2 regions of the Cronobacter universalis NCTC 9529 genome follow, and region 2 is predicted to be linked to the other one. Evidence: predicted binding sites of a transcription regulator. Region 2 holds the regulator's gene; the other holds the start of a gene.

Region 1 (11,212 bases), 510 kb from region 2:
CCCGCCGCCCGCGCGCTGCTGGATGACGCCATTGCGGTGATCGAGAACTATTTCTGGAGCGAAGAGGAGCAGATGTGCCTGGAGTCCTGGGATGAAGCCTTCACCGAGACGGAAAACTACCGCGGCGGCAACGCCAACATGCATGCCGTCGAAGCGTTTCTTATCGTCTACGACGTCACTCAGGACAAGAAATGGCTGGATCGCGCGCTGCGCGTCGCCTCGGTCATCATTCACGACGTCGCCCGTAAAGGCGATTACCGCGTCAATGAACACTTCGACACCCGCTGGAACCCCATCCGCGATTACAACAAAGAGAACCCGGCTCACCGGTTCCGCGCCTATGGCGGCACGCCGGGCCACTGGATCGAATGGGGCCGCCTGATGCTGCACCTGCGCGCCGCGCTAATCGCGCGCGGCGATGCGGCTCCGGAATGGCTGCTGGAAGACGCCAAAGGCCTGTTTAACGCCACGATCCGCGACGCCTGGGCGCCGGACGGCGCAGACGGTTTTGTCTACTCCGTCGGCTGGGACGGCAAACCGATTGTTCGTGAACGCGTGCGCTGGCCGATTGTCGAGGCGATGGGCACCGCCTGGGCGCTCTATAACGTCACCGGCGATCCGCAGTACGAAGCCTGGTATCAGAAATGGTGGGACTACTGCATGAAATACCTGATGGATTACGAAAACGGCTCGTGGTGGCAGGAGCTGGACGAGAACAATCAGGTGACCACCAAAGTCTGGGACGGCAAACAGGATATCTACCATCTGCTGCATTGCCTGGTTATCCCTCGCCTGCCGCTCGCGCCGGGCTTAGCCCCTGCCGTAGCCGCAGGTTTACTGGATAGCCTGGCCAAATAATAAAGGCGGAGTTTTTATGCGTACCCTACACAATATAGATCTGAAAAATAATGAAAATGGTTTCACCCTCAGCTGGGAAAATCGCCTGATTTTGTCCCACTCCGTGGATGCCCCCTGCCTGTGGGCGGGCGCAGGCGACGCGGATATCGAGATGTTCCGCGGCAACTTCAGCATTAAAGACCGGCTTAATGAAAAAATCGCCCTGACGCAGGCGACCGTCAGCGAGCGCCCCTCAGGCTGGGTGATCCGCTTTACCCGCGGCGATGCGGTCGGCGCCACGCTTGAGGTGAGCACCGATGACCACCAGCGCCTGGTGCTGAAGCTCAACAACGACGCCGTCGCGCACAATCGTCTCTGGCTGCGGCTGGCGGCGCAGCCAGAAGACCATATTTACGGCTGCGGCGAGCAGTTCTCTTACTTTGACCTGCGCGGTAAACCGTTCCCGCTGTGGACCAGCGAACAGGGCGTGGGCCGCAATAAACAGAGCCACGTCACCTGGCTTGCCGACTGTAAAGAGAACGCGGGCGGCGACTACTACTGGACGTTCTTCCCGCAGCCGACCTTCGTCAGCACCCAGAAGTACTACTGCCACGTTGATAACAGCGGCTATATGAATTTCGATTTCAGCGCGCCGCACTACCATGAGCTGGCGTTCTGGGAAAACCACGCCACGCTGCGCTTTGAATGCGCGCCGACCTACATTGAACTGCTGGAAAAACTCACCGGCCTGCTGGGCCGCCAGCCGGAGCTGCCGGACTGGATATACGATGGCGTGACGCTCGGCATTCAGGGCGGCACCGAGGTCTGCCAGCAGAAACTCGACGTGATGCGCCGCGGCGGCGTGAAGGTGAACGGTATCTGGGCGCAGGACTGGTCCGGCATCCGGATGACCTCCTTCGGCAAGCGCGTGATGTGGAACTGGAAATGGAACCGCGACCTCTACCCGCAACTCGATACACGCATCGCGCAGTGGAAACGCGAAGGCGTGCAGTTTCTCGCTTATATCAACCCGTATGTGGCAAGCGATCGCGACCTGTGCGAAGAGGCGGCGGCGCGTGGTTATCTGACAAAAGATGCCGCAGGCAAGGAGTATCACGTCGAGTTTGGCGAGTTCTACGCGGGCGTCGTCGACCTGACCAACCCGGAAGCGTACGCCTGGTATAAAGAAGTCATTAAAAAACAGCTGATCGAACTGGGTTGCGGCGGCTGGATGGCCGACTTTGGCGAGTATCTGCCGACCGACACGCACCTGCATAACGGCGTCAGCGCGGAAATTATGCATAACGCCTGGCCTGCGCTGTGGGCGAAATGCAACTACGAGGCGCTTGAGGAGACCGGCAAACTCGGCGAGGTGCTGTTCTTTATGCGCGCCGGTTATACCGGTAGCCAGAAATACTCCACGATGATGTGGGCAGGCGATCAGAACGTCGACTGGAGTCTCGACGACGGGCTCGCCTCGGTGATCCCCGCCGCGCTGTCGCTGGCGATGTCCGGGCACGGCCTGCACCACAGCGATATCGGCGGTTACACCACGCTGTTTGAAATGAAACGCAGCAAAGAGTTACTGCTACGCTGGTGCGATTTCAGCGCCTTTACGCCGATGATGCGCACCCATGAAGGCAACCGCCCCGGCGATAACTGGCAATTCGACGGCGACGCGGAAACCATCGCGCATTTCGCCCGCATGACGACAATTTTCACCACGCTCAAACCCTATATCAAACAGGCGGTGGCGCAGAACGCCCGCACCGGCCTGCCGGTGATGCGCCCGCTGTTTTTGCACTATGAGGACCAGCCCCGCGCCTACACGCTGAAATATCAGTATCTGTTTGGCCGCGATCTTCTGGTGGCGCCGGTGTATGAGGAAGGACGCCAGGACTGGACGCTGTGGCTGCCGGATGATCGCTGGGTAAACGTCTGGACCGGCGAAACGCACGGCGGCGGCGACATTACGGTGGATGCGCCGCTCGGCAAACCGCCGGTGTTCTACCGCGAGGGCAGCGAATGGCAGTCCCTTTTCGCCACGCTGCGCCACCTCTGATAAGACTCGCCCGCGACCATAGCGCGCGGGCAAAAGGAGAAAAATAATGAGTCAGATCGCTACCGAACCGACTACCGCGCGGTTGCCACTGAAGGAAAAGATCGCCTATGGAATGGGCGATCTGGGCTCCAATATCCTGCTGGATATCGGCACGCTGTATCTGCTGAAGTTCTATACCGATGTACTGGGGCTGCCGGGGACTTATGGCGGCATTATCTTCCTGATTGCCAAGTTTTTTACGGCGTTTACCGACATGGGCACCGGCATCATGCTCGATTCGCGCCGCCGGATCGGGCCGAAGGGCAAGTTCCGGCCTTTCGTGCTCTACGCCGCCTTTCCGGTGACGCTACTCGCTATCGCGAATTTCGTCGGCACGCCGTTTGAGATAACCGGCAAAGCCGTGATGGCGACGGTGCTATTTATGCTCTATGGGCTATTTTTCAGCATGATGAATTGCTCGTATGGCGCGATGGTGCCCGCCATTACAAAAAACCCGGATGAGCGCGCGTCGCTTGCCGCGTGGCGTCAGGGCGGCGCGACGCTTGGCCTGCTGCTCTGTACCGTCGGTTTTGTGCCGGTGATGAATCTTATCGAAGGTAACCCGCAGCTGAGCTATATCTTCGCCGCCACGCTGTTTTCGCTCTTCGGCCTGCTCTTTATGTGGTGGTGCTACGCGGGTACGCGCGAGCGGTATGTGGAAGCCGCGGCCACCAGCCCGGCGCACAAGCCGGGGCTGCTGGCGTCGTTTCGCGCCATCGCGGGTAACCGACCGCTGTTCGTACTGTGCATCGCCAATCTCTGCACGCTCGGCGCGTTTAACATCAAGCTCGCCATTCAGGTCTATTACACCCAGTACGTGCTGAACGATCCGATTCTGCTCTCGTACATGGGCTTCTTCAGCATGGGCTGCATTTTTATCGGCGTCTTCCTGATGCCGGGCGCGGTGCGGCGCTTTGGTAAGAAGAAAGTCTATATCGGCGGGCTGCTGATCTGGGCGGCGGGCGACGTTCTCAATTATGCCTTCGGCAGCGGTTCGGTGAGCTTTGTGGCGTTCTCCTGCCTCGCGTTTTTCGGCTCCGCGTTTGTGAACAGCCTGAACTGGGCGCTGGTCTCCGACACGGTGGAGTATGGCGAGTGGCGCACCGGCGTGCGCTCAGAAGGCACGGTCTATACCGGCTTCACCTTCTTTCGCAAAGTCTCCCAGGCGCTGGCCGGATTTTTCCCCGGCATGATGCTGACGCAAATCGGCTATGTGCCGAACGTCGTACAGTCGGCCGCCACGACCGAAGGCCTGCGCGAGCTGATTTTCATCTGGCCGTGCGTGCTGGCGGTGGTGACGATCGTCGCGATGGGCTTTTTCTACAACCTTAACGAGAAGATGTACGTGCGGATTGTGGATGAACTGGAAAACCGCAAGCGGGCGTTTTCGCCTGGCGCGTAACCATCACGGTGCCCGCGCCTGCGCGGGCCCTCGCTTTGAGGAACGGCTATGACGGCATTCACCAGGCAGGACCCGCTGACGCTGCGGCTGAGCCTGCGGGAGAAGTTTTCTTACGGCATGGGCGATTTTGGCTCCAACCTGATGCTGTGCATCGGGACGCTCTACCTTCTGAAATTTTATACCGATGAGCTTCACCTGCCGGCCTTTTACGGCGGCGTGATTTTTCTGGTGGCGAAGTTTTTCACGGCGCTGACCGATATGCTGACCGGCGTGCTGGTGGACTCACGCCGCGCGCCTGGCCCACGGGGCAAATTCCGGCCGTTTATTCTTTTCGCTTCCTTCCCGGTGGCGCTGGTGGCGACGGCGCAATTTGTGGCAAACGATCTGCCGCTGACCATGAAAACCGTGCTCGCCACAGTGCTGTTTATGCTGTTCGGCCTGTTTTACAGCCTGATGAACTGCTCATATGGCGCGATGGTGCCCGCCATCACTAAAAATCCGCAGGAGCGCGCGCATCTCGCCGCGTGGCGCCAGGGCGGCGCGACGCTCGGGCTGCTGCTCTGTACCGTCGGCTTTATGCCGATCCAGTCGCTCTTTACCGCGCGCCCGTCGCAGGGCTACCTGACGGCGGCGCTGATTTTCGCCGTAGTCGGGCTTATCAGCATGTTCTTCTGCTACCGCGGCGTGCGCGAGCGTTACGTGGAAGTGGTGCCCGCCGGGCATAAGCCCGGCATGCTGAAATCGTTCTGCGCGATTTTCCGGAACCCGCCGCTGCTGGTGCTGTGCATCGCCAATCTCTGCACGCTGGCGGCGTTTAACATCAAGCTCGCCATTCAGGTCTACTACACGCAGTACGTGCTAAACGATTTGCATCTGTTGTCGTGGATGGGCTTTTTCAGCATGGGCTGCATTCTGGTAGGCGTGTTTATGGTGCCGGGCGCGGTGAAGCGTTTTGGCAAAAAACAGGTTTATCTCGGCGGGCTGACGCTCTGGGCGCTCGGCGATATTTTCAATTACGTCTGGGGCGCGACATCACTCAGTTTTGTGCTGTTTTCCTGCATGGCGTTTTTCGGTACCGCGTTTGTGAATAGCCTGAACTGGGCGCTGGTGCCGGATACCGTGGATTACGGCGAATGGAAAACCGGCATCCGCGCCGAAGGATCGGTCTATACCGGCTATACCTTCTCCCGCAAGATTTCCGCGGCGCTGGCGGGGTTTCTGCCCGGCATTATGCTCACGGAGATTGGCTATGTGCCGAATGCGCTGCAAACGCCTGCGACGCTTGATGGCCTGCGCCAGCTGATTTTCCTCTGGCCCTGCGGGCTGGCGATTATCGCGGCCGTCACGATGGGGCTGTTTTATAAGCTCAATGAACAGCGCTTCGCCTTTATTATTGAGGAAATCGCCAGGCGGAAGAAATATGTCGCCGCCGCCCCGGAAGTCAGCGCCGACAATAAAGCCTCAGCCGTCACGTTATAACGATAACCATCTTCGCTCCTCCCCTTCTGTTTACAGAGGGGGCGGCCTTTCTGTACCTGTTATAGGGAAATACTATGAAGAGAATCGCAACCGCACTGCTCTGTTCGTCTGTGCCCTGCGCGGCTTTCGCGGGTGCCTATGTCGAAACCCGTGAAGCGTATAACACCGCCTCGGAATTGCACGAGGTTATTCTGCGCGCGGGCTATAACTTTGATATGGGCGCCGGTCTGATGGCCACCAACGCCTACAATGTGGGGAAATGGGACGAGATCAAGCACAGCTACAATGAAATCGAAGGCTGGTATCCGTTATTTAAACCAACAGAAAACCTGACGTTCCAGCCCGGCGGACTGATTAATGACAGTATCGACGGCTCCGGCGGCGCGCTCTATTTAGACACTAACTATAAATTTACGCCCTGGTTTAATCTGACGGTCCGCTATCGCTATAACCACAATAATTACGACACGCCGGATTTTAACGGGCAGAGGGATAAAAACGACACGCATGAATTCGCTAATTACTGGAATTTTAACGTCACGGATAAACTTGCGTATACGTTTGAGCCGCACTTCTTTCAGCGGGTGAATGATTACCACAGTAAAAACGGCAAAGACCACCACTGGGAAATCACCAACGGCTTTCGCTATAAGCTCGATCAGCACTGGCTGCCCTATGCCGAGTTGCAGTGGCTGGACCGCTGGAACGACTATCACCGTGAGCAGTACCGACTCCGTCTCGGGTTACGGTATTCGTTCTGACATAAAAAAAGCCGCTGAATCTTCAGCGGCTTTTTATTCATACCGGGCGGCGGGAACGCCTGCCCGGTTTACGGACGCACCGTATTACTCTTCTTTCGCACCGCGCATAGCACGTTTACGTTCGTTTTCCGTCAGGTGACGTTTACGGATACGTACGGACAGCGGGGTAACTTCGACCAGTTCGTCGTCATCGATGAACTCGAGCGCCTGCTCCAGGGTCATCTTGATAGGCGGAACCAGAACCGTCGCTTCGTCCGTACCGGACGCGCGCATGTTGGTCAGTTTCTTACCGGTCAGGCAGTTTACCGTCAGGTCGTTAGAACGGCTGTGAATACCGATGATCTGGCCTTCATAGACTTCCGCACCGTGACCTAGGAACAGCTTGCCGCGATCCTGCAGACCGAACAGCGCGAACGCGACCGCTTTACCCTGACCGTTGGAGATCAGGACGCCGTTGTTACGCTGGCCCACTTCGCCCGGACGAATATCGTCATAGTGGCTGAAGGTGGAGTACAGCAGACCGGTACCGGAGGTCATGGTCATGAACTCGGAACGGAAGCCGATCAGGCCACGGCTTGGGATCACGTAGTCGAGACGTACGCGGCCTTTGCCGTCCGGATTCATGTTTTTCAGGTCGCCTTTACGCTCGCCCAGCGCCTGCATCACAGAACCCTGATGCTGTTCTTCAACGTCCAGCGTCACGTTCTCGAACGGCTCTTGTTTACGGCCGTCGATTTCGCGGAAGATAACTTTCGGACGGGAAACCGCCAGTTCGAAACCTTCACGACGCATGTTCTCGATAAGAACAGACAGGTGCAGTTCGCCACGGCCAGAAACGCGGAACGCGTCAGCGTCTTCGGTCTCTTCAACGCGCAGCGCCACGTTGTGCACCAGCTCTTTGTTCAGACGGTCAAGGATCTGACGAGAGGTAACGTATTTACCTTCTTTACCGCAGAACGGAGAGGTGTTGACGTTGAAGTACATAGAAACGGTCGGTTCGTCAACGGACAGGGCCGGCAGCGCTTCGACATTCTGCGGATCGCAGATGGTGTCGGAGATGTTCAGCTCGCCAAGACCGGTGATAGCGATGATATCGCCCGCTTCCGCCAGATCGGTATCGATACGCTCCAGGCCCAGGTGGCCCAGTACTTTACCGACTTTACCGTTACGGGTTTTGCCTTCGCTATCAATGATAGTGACCTGCTGGTTCGGCTTCACTTTACCGCGTTTGATACGGCCGATGCCGATGACGCCAACGTAGTTGTTGTAGTCCAGCTGGGAGATCTGCATCTGCAGCGGGCCGTCAAGATCGACGTCCGGCGCCGGTACATGGTCGACAATCGCCTGATACAGCGGGGTCATGTCTTCAGCCATGTCTTCGTGATCCAGACCCGCGATACCGTTCAGCGCGGACGCGTAAACGATAGGGAAGTCCAGCTGCTCGTCGGTCGCGTCGAGGTTGACGAACAGGTCGAACACCTGATCCACAACCCAGTCAGGACGCGCGCCCGGACGGTCAACTTTGTTGATAACCACGATAGGTTTCAGGCCATGGGCAAATGCTTTCTTGGTCACGAAGCGCGTTTGCGGCATGGGGCCGTCAAATGCGTCAACCACCAGCAGCACGGAATCAACCATGGACATTACACGTTCAACTTCACCACCGAAGTCGGCGTGCCCTGGGGTATCAACGATATTGATACGGTAATCATTCCATTTGATCGCGGTGTTTTTCGCGAGGATGGTAATCCCACGCTCTTTCTCCAAATCGTTGGAGTCCATCACGCGCTCTTGAGTTTCAGCACGTTCGTCGAACGTACCGGATTGCTGCAGCAGCTTGTCAACCAGGGTCGTTTTACCATGGTCAACGTGCGCAATGATGGCGATGTTACGCAATTTTTCGATCACAACTTTGCCTCAGGCATTAGAAATAGCGCGTTATTGTACACGTATTAATCGAAGGACTAAACAGGATCACAATCATCTGACGCAAACAAGTGTTGTCGCCAGGCTTTGTGATCCTTTTCACGCAGCGGTAAAAGGGCTATTAAACGTAAATTGCACCAACACAGTGCTTGTTTTTTACACACAGGCACTATATTGGTGCAATCTCTCCATTGTGGTGCAGCCCTTTTGCACTATGACGCGCATCATAGCGCCTTTTTGGGGGAATTTGAAAGTTGGCACAGATTTCGCTTTAAAGATTACAGGGCGGCAACGCCAATTTTAATAAGTACTGAATACCTCGTTACCACGACGACAATGACAAATCCGGGAGAGTTAAGTATGTCCGCTGAACACGTTCTGACGATGCTGAATGAACATGAAGTGAAGTTTGTGGATCTGCGCTTCACTGATACTAAAGGTAAAGAACAGCACGTCACCATCCCAGCCCACCAGGTGAACGCCGACTTCTTCGAAGAAGGTAAAATGTTCGATGGCTCTTCCATCGGTGGCTGGAAAGGCATCAATGAATCTGACATGGTGCTGATGCCGGACGCCTCCACCGCTGTCATTGACCCGTTCTACGAAGAACCGACCCTGATTATTCGTTGCGACATCCTCGAGCCGGGCACCATGCAGGGCTACGATCGCGACCCGCGCTCCATCGCCAAGCGCGCAGAAGAATACCTGCGCTCCACCGGCATCGCGGACACCGTACTGTTCGGGCCGGAACCTGAGTTCTTCCTGTTTGACGACATCCGCTTCGGCAGCTCCATCTCCGGCTCCCATGTCGCGATTGACGACATCGAAGGCGCGTGGAACTCCTCCACCAAATACGAAGGCGGCAACAAAGGCCACCGTCCGGGCGTGAAAGGCGGTTATTTCCCGGTTCCGCCGGTTGACTCTTCTCAGGACATCCGTTCTGTGATGTGTCTGACCATGGAAGAGATGGGCCTGGTCGTTGAAGCGCACCACCACGAAGTGGCCACCGCCGGTCAGAACGAAGTGGCGACCCGCTTCAACACCATGACCAAGAAAGCGGACGAAATTCAGATCTACAAATATGTCGTGCATAACGTCGCGCACCGCTTCGGCAAAACCGCAACCTTCATGCCGAAACCGATGTTCGGCGATAACGGCTCCGGTATGCACTGCCACATGTCCCTGTCCAAGAACGGCACCAACCTGTTCTCTGGCGATAAATACGCGGGTCTGTCTGAGCAGGCGCTGTACTACATCGGCGGCGTAATCAAACACGCGAAAGCCATTAACGCCCTGTCTAACCCGACCACCAACTCTTACAAGCGTCTGGTTCCGGGCTACGAAGCGCCGGTGATGCTGGCTTACTCGGCGCGTAACCGCTCTGCGTCTATCCGTATCCCGGTGGTTGCGTCTCCGAAAGCGCGTCGTATCGAAGTGCGCTTCCCGGACCCGGCGGCTAACCCGTACCTGTGCTTCGCTGCCCTGCTGATGGCCGGTCTCGACGGCATCAAGAACAAGATCCACCCGGGCGAAGCGATGGACAAAAACCTGTATGACCTGCCGCCGGAAGAAGCGAAAGAGATCCCGCAGGTTGCCGGCTCTCTGGAAGAAGCCCTGCAGGCGCTGGACGCAGACCGCGAGTTCCTGACCGCAGGCGGCGTGTTCACTGACGATGCGATTGACGCTTACATCGCGCTGCGTATCGAAGAGAACGATCGCGTTCGCATGACGCCGCACCCGGTAGAGTTCGAACTCTACTACAGCGTGTAATGATTTATTGATGTTGATAGCCAGCGGATTTCAGGTTGTCGCCACTGCGTGAAATCCGCGAATGTTTTTTTGTTGCCGTGGAAACTTTAGCCCATCTTCGGATGGGCTTTTTTCACCGCCCGATACCGGTTTTAACGGTCTTTTTCGCGTTAAAACGCTATAATGCACTAAATTGGTGCAAACCCTGGGGGACTGCTGGATGGCAACAGGCACGCTGCCCGATGCTGGGCAGATCCTTAATGCATTAATCAATAGCATTTTACTGGTCGACGACGAGCTGGCGGTGCATTACGCCAACCCGGCGGCGCAGCAGTTGCTCGCGCAAAGCTCACGTAAGCTTTACGGCACGCCCTTACCGGAGCTGCTGAGTTATTTTTCCCTGAATATCAGCCTGATGCAGGAGAGCCTGAACGCGGGCCAGGGATTTACCGATAACGAAGTGACGCTGGTAATAGATGGCCGCTCGCACATTCTTTCCCTGACGGCGCAACGTCTGCCGGATGGCCTGATCCTGCTGGAGATGGCCCCGATGGATAATCAGCGACGTTTAAGCCAGGAGCAGCTCCAGCATGCCCAGCAAGTCGCCGCGCGCGACCTGGTACGCGGCCTGGCGCATGAAATCAAAAATCCGCTCGGCGGCCTGCGAGGCGCAGCGCAGCTGCTGAGCCGCGCCCTGCCCGACCCGTCGCTGACGGAATATACCAAAGTCATTATTGAACAGGCCGACCGCCTGCGTAACCTGGTGGACCGCCTGTTAGGGCCGCAGCAGCCGGGCATGCACGTCACCGAAAGCATCCATAAAGTGGCCGAGCGGGTCGTGAAGCTGGTCTCTATGGAGCTGCCGGAAAACGTCACGCTGGTGCGCGACTACGATCCGAGCCTGCCGGAATTTACCCACGACCCGGACCAGATAGAACAGGTACTGCTGAATATCGT
Region 2 (11,212 bases):
GAATACCGTTGTCTATAGCCCGGAAGGCGCGCTGAACTACCGCCTGGTCGCGCAGCACGTCGAATATTTCTCCGAAGAAGGCGTTTCCTGGTTTACACAGCCGGTGATGACCACCTTCGATACCAATAAAGTGCCGACCTGGTCGGTCAAGGCGGATCGTGCCAAACTGACCAATGACAGGATGCTCTATCTGACCGGTCATGTGGAAGTGAACGCGCTGACGCCAGATTCACAGTTACGCAAAATTACGACCGACAAGGCGGAGATCAACCTGGTCACCCAGGACGTTACCTCTGATACGCTTGTTACTCTTTACGGCACCAGCTTTAATTCCAGCGGCCTGAAAATGCGCGGGAACCTTCGCAGCAAAAATGCCGAGCTGATTGAAAAGGTTAGAACTTCTTATGAAATCCAGAATAAACAAACTCAGCCTTAATCTCGTACTGACCAGTACGCTGCTGGCGGCAGGCTTCCCGGCGTTCGCGCTGACGGGCGATACCGAACAGCCTATCCATATTGAATCCGATCAGCAGTCGCTGGATATGCAGGGCAACGTGGTCACCTTCACCGGCAACGTCGTGGTGACCCAGGGCACGATTAAAATCAACGCCGATAAAGTCGTCGTGACGCGCCCGAGCGGTGATAAAGGCAAAGAGGTGATTGACGGTTACGGCAATCCGGCCACGTTCTACCAGATGCAGGACAACGGCAAACCGGTGAAAGGCCACGCCTCCACGATGCACTACGAGCTGCAGAGCGATTTCGTGGTGTTGACCGGCAACGCCTACCTTGAACAGCTCGACAGCAACATCAAAGGCGACAAAATCACCTATCTCGTGAAAGAGCAGAAAATGCAGGCGTTCAGCGAGAAAGGTAAACGCGTCACCACCGTGCTGGTGCCGTCGCAGCTGCAAAATAAAGACGGTGCCGCTCAGGCGCCAGCCCAGAAAAAGAGTAACTAAACCCTTATGGCAACACTCATTGCGAAACACCTGGCGAAAGCCTACAAAGGCCGCCGCGTAGTGGAAGATGTCAGCCTGACGGTAAACTCAGGCGAGATTGTCGGCCTGCTTGGCCCGAACGGCGCGGGCAAAACCACGACGTTTTATATGGTCGTGGGTATCGTTCAGCGCGACGCGGGCGACATCATCATTGATGATGAAGATATCAGCCTGCTGCCGCTGCACGCCCGCGCGCGTCGCGGCATCGGCTATCTGCCGCAGGAAGCGTCGATTTTCCGCCGCCTGAGCGTCTATGACAACCTGATGGCCGTCCTGCAAATCCGTGACGATCTCAGCACCGAGCAGCGCGAAGATCGCGCCAAAGAGCTGATGGAAGAGTTTCACATCGACCATCTGCGCGATAGCCTCGGCCAGTCGCTTTCCGGTGGCGAGCGCCGTCGCGTCGAGATCGCCCGCGCGCTGGCCGCGAACCCGAAATTTATCCTGCTTGATGAACCGTTCGCCGGCGTCGACCCGATTTCAGTTATCGATATTAAGCGCATTATTGAGCATCTGCGCGACAGCGGCCTCGGCGTGCTGATTACCGACCACAACGTGCGTGAAACGCTGGCGGTCTGCGAACGCGCTTACATTGTCAGCCAGGGCCACCTTATCGCCCACGGCACGCCTGAAGATATCCTGCAGGACGAACAGGTTAAACGCGTATACCTTGGGGAAGAGTTCAGACTCTGATAGGGTAGAGCAACAGGCAGAAACGGCGCGCTTCCCGGCGCACCCTGCCGCAACAGGTCTTTTTGACGTTTACACCTGAGGATTTTTGCTCTGAATATGAAGCAAGGTTTGCAACTAAGGCTTAGCCAACAGCTCGCCATGACGCCGCAGTTGCAGCAGGCCATCCGCTTGTTGCAATTGTCCACGCTGGAGCTTCAACAGGAGCTGCAACAGGCGCTGGAGAGCAATCCCCTGCTTGAACAAACCGACATTCACGACGAAATTGCCACTCAGGAAACGCAGACCAGCGAAGGGCTGGACACCGCCGAAGCGCTGGAGCAAAAAGAGATGCCGGACGAGCTGCCGCTTGACGCCAGCTGGGACGAGATCTACACCGCCGGCACGCCGTCGGGCACCGGCACTGACTATATCGACGACGAATTGCCTGTCTATCAGGGCGAAACCACCCAAAGCTTGCAGGACTACCTGATGTGGCAGGTGGAACTGACGCCGTTTTCCGATACCGATCGCGCCATCGCCACGGCGATCGTCGACGCGGTGGACGACACCGGCTATCTCACCGTGACGGTGCAGGATATTCTCGACGGCATGGGCAATAGCGATGACGACATTGGTCTGGAAGAGATCGAAGCCGTGCTTAAGCGCGTTCAGCGTTTCGATCCGGTAGGCGTCGCCGCCCGCGATCTGCGCGACTGCCTGCTAATCCAGCTCTCGCAGTTCAGCGCTGAAACGCCCTTCCTGGCGCAGGCGCGCCAGATCGTCAGCGATCATCTCGATTTGCTGGCCAATCATGACTTCCGCAGCCTGATGCGCGTCACGCGCCTTAAAGAAGATGTATTGAAAGAAGCCGTGACTCTTATTCAGTCGCTCGATCCGCGCCCTGGACAGTCGATCCAGACCGGCGAGCCGGAATATGTCATCCCGGATGTCCTGGTGCGCAAGCATAACGACCGCTGGACCGTCGAGCTCAACGCCGACAGCCTTCCCCGGCTCAAAATCAATCAGCAGTACGCCGCCATGTCCGGCAGCGCGCGCAATGAATCCGACAGCCAGTTCATCCGCAGCAATCTCCAGGAGGCCAAATGGCTTATCAAAAGCCTGGAGAGCCGTAACGACACGCTGCTGCGCGTCAGCCGCTGCATCGTCGAACAGCAGCAGGCGTTCTTTGAACAGGGCGAAGAGTATATGAAGCCGATGGTGCTGGCCGATATTGCTCAGGCGGTCGAGATGCATGAATCCACTATCTCCCGCGTCACCACGCAAAAATATCTGCACAGCCCGCGCGGCATCTTTGAATTAAAGTATTTTTTCTCAAGCCACGTAAACACCGAGGGCGGCGGCGAAGCCTCGTCCACGGCCATCCGCGCGCTGGTGAAAAAGTTGATTGCAGCGGAAAACCCCGCGAAACCCTTAAGCGACAGCAAGCTTACGTCTATGCTGTCAGAACAGGGGATCATGGTGGCCCGCCGTACCGTTGCGAAGTATCGAGAATCTTTATCCATACCGCCGTCAAACCAGCGCAAACAGCTGGTCTGACCCAACCGATAAGGAAGACACTATGCAGCTCAACATCACAGGACATAACGTCGAAATCACTGAAGCGCTGCGCGACTTCGTTAATACCAAGTTCGCCAAGCTGGAGCAGTATTTCGAAAGGATTAATCAGGTCTATATTGTGCTGAAGGTGGAAAAGGTGACGCAAATCGCCGACGCCACCCTGCATGTGAACGGCGGGGAGCTGCATGCCAGTTCGGAAGCGCAGGATATGTACGCCGCTATTGACGGTTTGATTGATAAACTGGCGCGGCAGCTCACTAAACATAAAGATAAACTGAAACAACATTAATTGTCCGGGCGTTGCGCTGGGACATCGGCGGCTCGCGGCCCGTGCGGCGAGCCGCCGCACCAGAAAACGCTTAGGTGAAATTATGATGAATAATGATTCGGCTCTGCCATTGAGCAATGTTTTAAACCAGGAATGCACCCGCAGCGGCGTACACTGCCAGAGCAAAAAGCGCGCCCTGGAAATTATCAGCGAGCTGGCGGCAAAGCAGCTCAGCCTGCCGCCGCAGGTCGTCTTTGAAGCGATCCTCACCCGTGAGCGGATGGGCAGTACCGGGATCGGCAACGGCATCGCTATTCCCCACGGCAAGCTTGAAGAAGATACGCTGCGCGCCGTCGGCGTTTTCGTCCAGCTTGAAACGCCTATCCCTTTCGACGCCATTGATAACCAGCCCGTCGATTTACTTTTTGCGCTGCTGGTGCCGGCGGATCAAACCAAAACGCATCTGCATACGCTCTCTCTGGTGGCAAAAAGACTGGCGGACAAAACGATTTGTCGCCGTCTGCGCGCCGCGCAAAGCGATGAAGAGCTCTACCAGATAATCACTGAAACCAGTGAAGAGAATGAATGACCGTGCCGACAGGCACAATCCAGGAGGCGCCGGTTACCCGGTCTGAAGTGTGGAGAAACAGCAGATGGTTCTGATGATCGTCAGTGGACGTTCAGGGTCAGGGAAATCGGTCGCCCTGCGTGCACTGGAAGATATGGGGTTCTACTGCGTCGATAACCTGCCTGTCGTGCTGCTGCCTGAACTGGCGCGCACGCTTTCGGAAAGGCAGATATCCGCCGCGGTGAGCATCGACGTTCGCAATATGCCGGAATCCCCGGAGGTGTTTGAGCAGGCGATGAACAACCTGCCGGACGCGTTCTCTCCGCAACTGCTGTTCCTCGACGCCGACCGTAACACGCTTATCCGCCGCTACAGCGACACGCGTCGCCTGCACCCGCTCTCCAGCAAAAATTTGTCGCTGGAAAGCGCCATTGATGAAGAGAACGATCTGCTGGAGCCGCTGCGATCGCGTGCGGATCTTATCGTCGATACGTCGGAAATGTCGGTGCATGAACTGGCCGAGATGCTGCGCACGCGGCTGCTCGGCAAGCGCGAGCGCGAACTCACAATGGTGTTTGAATCTTTCGGCTTTAAACACGGCATCCCTATCGACGCCGATTACGTTTTCGACGTGCGCTTCCTGCCGAACCCGCACTGGGACCCGAAACTGCGCCCGATGACCGGCCTCGACAAGCCCGTCGCGGCGTTTCTCGACCGCCATACCGAAGTGCATAACTTCATCTACCAGACGCGCAGCTACCTGGAACTCTGGCTGCCGATGCTGGAAACCAACAACCGCAGCTATCTCACCGTCGCGATTGGCTGCACCGGCGGTAAACACCGCTCTGTCTATATCGCCGAACAGCTGGCGGATTACTTCCGCTCGCGCGGTAAAAACGTTCAGTCCCGCCATCGCACGCTGGAAAAACGCAAATCATGACCGTAAAACAGACCGTTGAGATCACCAACAAGCTCGGGATGCACGCCCGCCCGGCCATGAAGCTGTTTGAGCTGGTGCAGAGCTTTGACGCGGAAGTATTACTGCGTAATGAAGCCGGGACAGAAGCGGAAGCCAGCAGCGTGATCGCGCTGCTGATGCTGGATTCCGCCCAGGGCGGGCACATTGAGATTGAAGCTACCGGCCCGCAGGAAAAAGAAGCGCTGGCGGCCGTGATCGCGCTGTTTAACGCAGGCTTTGACGAAGACTGACCGCCCAGTCCTCAGCGCAGCTTATGCTGCGCCATAAACGACTCACCGCCGAGCTGGCGCATCTGGCGCAAAATCCACTGCTGACGCGCACGCACGTAGCCTGACGGCGCGGACGCCTTATAGCGCAGCGGGTTGGGCAGCACTGCCGCCAGCAGCGCGGCTTCTGACGCTGACAGACGGCTGGCGGGCTTGTTGAAATAGCGCTGTGAGGCCTCTTCCACACCAAACACGCCGTCGCCGAATTCCGCGATATTCAGATAGACCGTCAGAATGCGGCGCTTGCTCCAGACGGTTTCGATACCGAGCGTTAAGCCCGCCTCCAGCCCTTTTCGCAGCCAGCTGCGTCCGTCCCATAAAAACAGGTTTTTGGCCGTTTGCTGCGACAGCGTGGACGCCCCGCGGATGCGGCGGCTGTTCTCGTTATGCGAGACGGCTTTCTGGATCGCCGCCACGTCAAATCCCCAGTGATCCGGGAACGTCTGATCTTCCGCCGCGATGACCGCAAGCCCCATCCAGGGCGAAATCTCATCCATACTTACCCAGTCGGAGTGCGCCACGTAGCCAAAATCGCCGCTCAACCACGCGGAGAACTGGCGCTCGACCATAACCGCCGAAAACGGCACCGGCATCACGCTGAACAGCAGAATACCCGCTACCCAGACGCCGAGAACCGCCAGAACCGCGCGCAGCGCCAGCCGCCGCAGACGCGCAAACAGCGAACCGCGCGTTTTATTCATTCGCACATCGCCACCAGGCGCGCCACCAGCTTCTCAATGCCTGCCGCCGCCTCGTCGATGCTTTCCGCCAGCATATAGGCGGGCGTGGTCAGCACTTTGTTATCTTCATCGACCACAATATCGTCCACCGGGCACGGCACATGTTCCCCGCCCATCTCTTCCACCAGCTCGGCGGTATCGATGTCGGTGCCGATAGTCAGACGCAGAGGCGCGGCGATAATTTTCGGCAGCATCGCGGGCGCGATACAGATAAAGCCCAGCGGCTTACCCGCTTCGTGCATCGCCCTAGCCAGCGTCAGAAGCGCCGGGTCGACGGCGCATTCGCTGCCCCGCGTGGCGAAATCGCACAGGTTTTTGGCCGCGCCAAACCCGCCTGGGACCACCAGCGCATCGAGATCCTCCGCGCGCGCCTGCTCCAGCGGCGTTATCTTGCCGCGGGCGATGCGGGCCGCTTCCGCCAGCACATTACGCGTCTCGCCGGTCGGTTCGCCCGTGACGTGATTAATCACGTCCGCTTGTGGTTTATCGGGCGCAAAACAGACCGCCTGCGCGCCATTGCGGGCCAGCGCGAGCAGCGTAATCACCGCCTCATGGATTTCAGAACCGTCATAAACGCCACAACCGCTTAAAACCACTCCGATTTTTTTCATGATTTATCCTTACGTTAAGCCGTTGAAACTTTGCGTAAAATGTTATTTAAACGTTATGCTTCACACATTTTACTGATTCACATAACAAATCATTTAAGATTTGCTATCTTATGTACGAGCGCTTTGATTACTCAGGCCGCGCCACGTAGTTAAAAAGATCAACATCACTAATCAATGGCGAGGCCACGATTTCCCTGGTGTTGGCGCAGTATTCGCGCACCCCGGTTTAGCCGGGGTCATTTTTTTCCGGCCCCGGCAACCCAGGCTTTCAGCGCCTCAACGTCGTGACGCCACTCCTGTTTCAGCTCTTCAATCCATTCACCCACGTTATCCCACCACGCAGGCAGATCGGGCGACTGGATTTTTTGCGCCAGCTGCTGCAAATGACGCAGCCCTACCGCGCCGGCAGCGCCTTTGATCTTATGGCCCTCTTCCACAATGCCTTTTTGATCGCGCGCGGTGAGGTTGGATTCCAGCACGCTCAGGTAGCCCGGCATCATTTTTTCAAACATCGCCAGACCATCGGTGATAAGTTTCGGGCCAACCAGTTGCAGATATTGCTCCAGCATCGGGAGATCGAGCAGCGCCTGCTGCTTGCTGTCGTCGCTTGTCGTCACGTCTTGCTCCTCATCGTCAGGTTGCGTATCCCAGAACTTTTTGATGGTCGCGGTCAGCGCCGGCACCGCCAGCGGTTTGCTCAGCACGTCGTCCATGCCCGCTTCCAGATACTCTTTTTTATCTTTCAGCACGTTGGCCGTTAGCGCCACCAGCGGCGGCAGCGCGTCGCGGGAATAGCGGCGGTTAAGTTCGCGTGAGATATCCAGCCCGGTCATGTCCGGCAGCTGAATATCCAGCAGCACCAGGTCAAACTCGCCGGGGCTGAACATCTCCAGCGCCGCTTTGCCGGTCATCGCCACCTCAACGCTGCAGCCGAGTTTTTCCAGCACCGAGCTCGCCACGATAACGTTAAGCTCAATATCTTCCACCAGCAGCACATGCAGCGCGGGCAGCGGCATCTCGTCGTCGGCCAGCGTATCTTCCACTTCTTCCGCCACGCGCGGCGCCTGCACCGTCAGGACGAAGGTTGATCCCTGCCCCGGTTTGCTGGACACCGTAATATCGCCGCCCATGCTTTTCGCGAGACGGCGCGATACCGCCAGCCCAATCCCCGTGCCGGTCGCCGGTTTTCCGCCCTGGCTATCTTTCACCTGATAATACATGGCGAAGATCTTGTCCTGTTCCTCCTGCGGAATGCCGATACCGGAATCTTCCACCTCAAAGCGTAGCTGCTCGTCTTCGTTATAGCTGACGCGCACCGTCACCTGGCCCTGCTGGGTAAATTTCACCGCGTTGCTGATGAGGTTCCAGAGGATCTGCCGCAGGCGCGTACCGTCGGTCAGCACTTTATGCGGCACCGGGCGCACCGGCTCCATCACGAAGCGCAGCCCTTTCTGCTGCGCCTGAAGGCCGGAGAGGTTTTCCAGGTCCGCCAGAAAACTGGTGAAGTCGACAGGCTGGTTATCAAGCTGCACTTTACGGCGCTCAATTTTATCCATGTCGATAATATCGTTGAAGATATTGCCAAGCGTCACGGCGGAGACGTGAATGGTCTTCAGGTATTTTTCCTGTTCAGCGCTGAGATCGGTATCCAGCAGAATGCGGCTCAAGCCCACAATGCCGTTAAGCGGCGTGCGCAGCTCATGGCTGATGGTGGAGATAAAGGTGGTCTTATCGCGGCTGGCGCGCTCGAGCGCGTCCTGATAGCGCTTACGCTCGGTAATATCGCGCCCGAAGCCCATCAGTCCGTGCCGTTTGCCCACGCGGTCGTAATACGGCACTTTGCGGATCTCAAAGCACGCTTTGCGGCCATCGGGGTAGTCGAGCCACTGCTCGTAGGTAAGAGACACATTATGGCGGAAGACTTTTTCATCGGTCTCCAGCACTTTTTCCGCCGCTTCCGGCGCATACACCTCGTGGGGTTTCAGACCAATCAGCTGTTTTTCGCTTTTGCCGGTGAGCAGCTCCATCGCCCGGTTGCAGCCGGAAAACTCTTTATCTTCATTGCGGTAGAACACCAGATCCGGCGAGGCGTCGAGAAACGAGCGCAGAAAAGAAGATTGCTGCTCCAGCTGGATTTGCGTGACCTCGCGCTCTTTCATCTCCACTTTCAGCTGCTCCAGCATATTCTGGCGCTCGGCCTCCGCTTTTTCACGGTCGGCGATCTCCTGGTTAAGCTGGGCGATATTGTCTTTAAGCTGCACGTTGAGCTTAAGATCGCGCTCGCGCATCTCTTCAAGCTTGTCCACCAGCTTCGAGAGCCGCTGGCGCGACTCCTCAAGTTGCTCCACCACCACCGACAGAAAGTAGACCGCCCAGGGCGTGATCAACAGGCCAAAGAAAATCGAGCGAATAACGTCAATACTTTCGACCTGACCGTGCAGCACCATCGTCACGGCCATTTGCACCGCCATCGCCAGCACGACCAGCGCAAGGGCCAGCAGCAGCGAAAAGCGCACCAGGCCAAGCTTTACCAGTAAATCAACGTAATACTGCGCCAGCATGCGGATCTGTTTCATAAAGGATTCCTGTACTGATATTCCGTTCAATAATACCTAAATCCGCCCCTCTGGCGGGAATTCAGGCAAAAAAGTGCGGAGTGAGAAGGCGAGTGACGTAAAAAGCAGCGTTTAAAGGGCGTCAGCCGCGCCAGGGACACCCGAGCGCCGAGCCCTGCGCGCCGTGCTGGTTAAGATAACGGTCAATTTCCACCATGCCGGTCCAGCGGTTCTCGCACCACAGCGGCGCCAGCAGGGTCGGACGGCGGGCGCTGGCGGAAATACGATGGTAGATGATCTCCGGCGGCGTATGGCGGATCATCTCTCCCGCCGTCACGGCATAATCCTCCAGCGCAATGCCGCTAAGCCGCCCGGCCCGCCAGGCTTTCGCCATAATGCTGCCCTCGACGATATGCAGCGGATGCAGCTTAACGCCATCCACGCCAGTTTCCACCACCCGCTCAAGCGAGACCAGCGCGTCACGGCGGGTTTCGCCCGGCAGCCCGACGATAAGATGCGTGCACACTTTAAGCCCGCGCATTCGCGCCCGACGCGCGGTGTCCTGATAACAGGCAAAATCATGGCCCCGGTTGATGCGATGCAGGGTTTTATCCTTCGCGCTTTGCAGCCCCAGCTCCAGCCAGACTTCATAGCCTTGCTCACGGCAATCCGAGAGGAGATCCAGCACGCTCTCCGGCACGCAGTCCGGGCGCGTGCCCACGCACAGCCCGACGATATCCGCCTGGCTTACCGCCTGCTGGTACATGGCGCGCAAGACGTTCACTTCCGCGAAGGTGCTGGTGTAGGCCTGAAAATAGGCGAGATAGCGGCGGGCGCGGTCGACGCGGGCCGCCTGCTGCGCCAGCTGTTGTTGAATGGAGAGATGCTGCTGGGTTTCATCGGCGAAGGACGCGACATTGCAGAAAGTGCAGCCGCCGCGCCCCAGCGTGCCGTCGCGGTTCGGGCAACTGAAGCCACCATGCAATGACAGCTTATGAACTTTCTGGCCGTAACGACGCGTCAGGTCGCCGCCAAACATATTGACTAATTTTTGTAACTGCATAATCTGAAAAGCCGCCCGGCGAAAGGGCGACAGCCTGCCATTTTTACTCTTTTACGGCGATGACCTGGATCAAGCGCCCCGCCCCGCCTTTACCTGATGAATAACAATTCAACATAAACGCTGTTTTAGTCACCATTATGCTAATTACTTTTCCTTATGATGGTAGCGATTATTTAAGGAATATGACGAACCGTTAAAAACAGAGCGTTTATGCGGCTTACGGGCGCTTAGCAAAAGATCGTGCTGCTTTAAAACGTAATAACAGCGCGCTATCCACTTCCAGCCGCTTTCTTATAGTGAGTCAGATCACACATCACCGGGGCTTATCACCCGGAAAATGCAATATAAAAAAGCTTAAAATATCTTATTATTCAATAATATATATATGCTTTAGCACACTTTTGAATAAATAAGAATGACATTTGACCTGTGTGCGGATTCCCGATAAGTTGGAAATTCGCTGGAAGCTTTCTCGATGGGCGTTCTGCCCATCATATTTATGCAGTAAATGAGATTCCCTCTTAAGTAAGTCCTCAACGACGATGTACCGATGAAAAAGGATATCAGGAGGGCGACACGCAAGGTGTGCGAATAACGCCATACCCTGTCGCCGTACCCTTTTTGCGCCCGCGCGCCATCAGTACAAGGGGGAGTCCCGCAGAGCCTGGGGAGGTTCACTGATATGTTGTACGATAAATCTCTTGAGAGAGACAACTGTGGTTTCGGCCTGATCGCCCACATAGAAGGCGAACCTAGCCACAAGGTTGTGCGTACCGCGATCCACGCGCTGGCCCGTATGCAGCACCGCGGCGCTATCCTCGCGGATGGCAAAACCGGTGACGGCTGCGGCCTGCTGCTGCAAAAGCCGGATCGTTTTTTCCGCATGGTCGCCGAAGAGCACGGCTGGCGCT

The links. Region 2 encodes sigma-54, which starts transcription at its own class of promoters, with help from an activator protein. Its sites were predicted from a motif close to GTTGGCACANNTTTCGCTNT; they were not measured.
Region 1: the regulator sigma-54 is predicted to act here: its motif matches at 8,760-8,779, upstream of glnA (glutamate--ammonia ligase).

What each region holds. Positions count from the first base shown of each region.
Region 1 is NZ_CP012257.1:4,227,118-4,238,329, forward strand. Features, by position in the region: gene yihS (sulfoquinovose isomerase) at 1-858, shown strand, start outside; gene AFK65_RS19570 (alpha-glucosidase) at 875-2,899, shown strand; gene AFK65_RS19575 (MFS transporter) at 2,946-4,340, shown strand; gene AFK65_RS19580 (MFS transporter) at 4,389-5,819, shown strand; gene ompL (porin OmpL) at 5,894-6,580, shown strand; gene typA (ribosome-dependent GTPase TypA) at 6,665-8,488, opposite strand; gene glnA (glutamate--ammonia ligase) at 8,867-10,276, shown strand; gene glnL (nitrogen regulation protein NR(II)) at 10,476-11,212, shown strand, end outside.
Region 2 is NZ_CP012257.1:431,684-442,895, reverse strand. Features, by position in the region: gene lptC (LPS export ABC transporter periplasmic protein LptC) at 1-436, shown strand, start outside; gene lptA (lipopolysaccharide ABC transporter substrate-binding protein LptA) at 405-962, shown strand; gene lptB (LPS export ABC transporter ATP-binding protein) at 969-1,694, shown strand; gene rpoN (RNA polymerase factor sigma-54) at 1,791-3,230, shown strand; gene hpf (ribosome hibernation promoting factor) at 3,253-3,540, shown strand; gene ptsN (PTS IIA-like nitrogen regulatory protein PtsN) at 3,623-4,108, shown strand; gene rapZ (RNase adapter RapZ) at 4,173-5,027, shown strand; gene npr (PTS phosphocarrier protein NPr) at 5,024-5,296, shown strand; gene mtgA (monofunctional biosynthetic peptidoglycan transglycosylase) at 5,308-6,033, opposite strand; gene elbB (isoprenoid biosynthesis glyoxalase ElbB) at 6,030-6,683, opposite strand; gene arcB (aerobic respiration two-component sensor histidine kinase ArcB) at 6,920-9,259, opposite strand; gene AFK65_RS01980 (TIGR01212 family radical SAM protein) at 9,381-10,301, opposite strand; gene gltB (glutamate synthase large subunit) at 10,984-11,212, shown strand, end outside.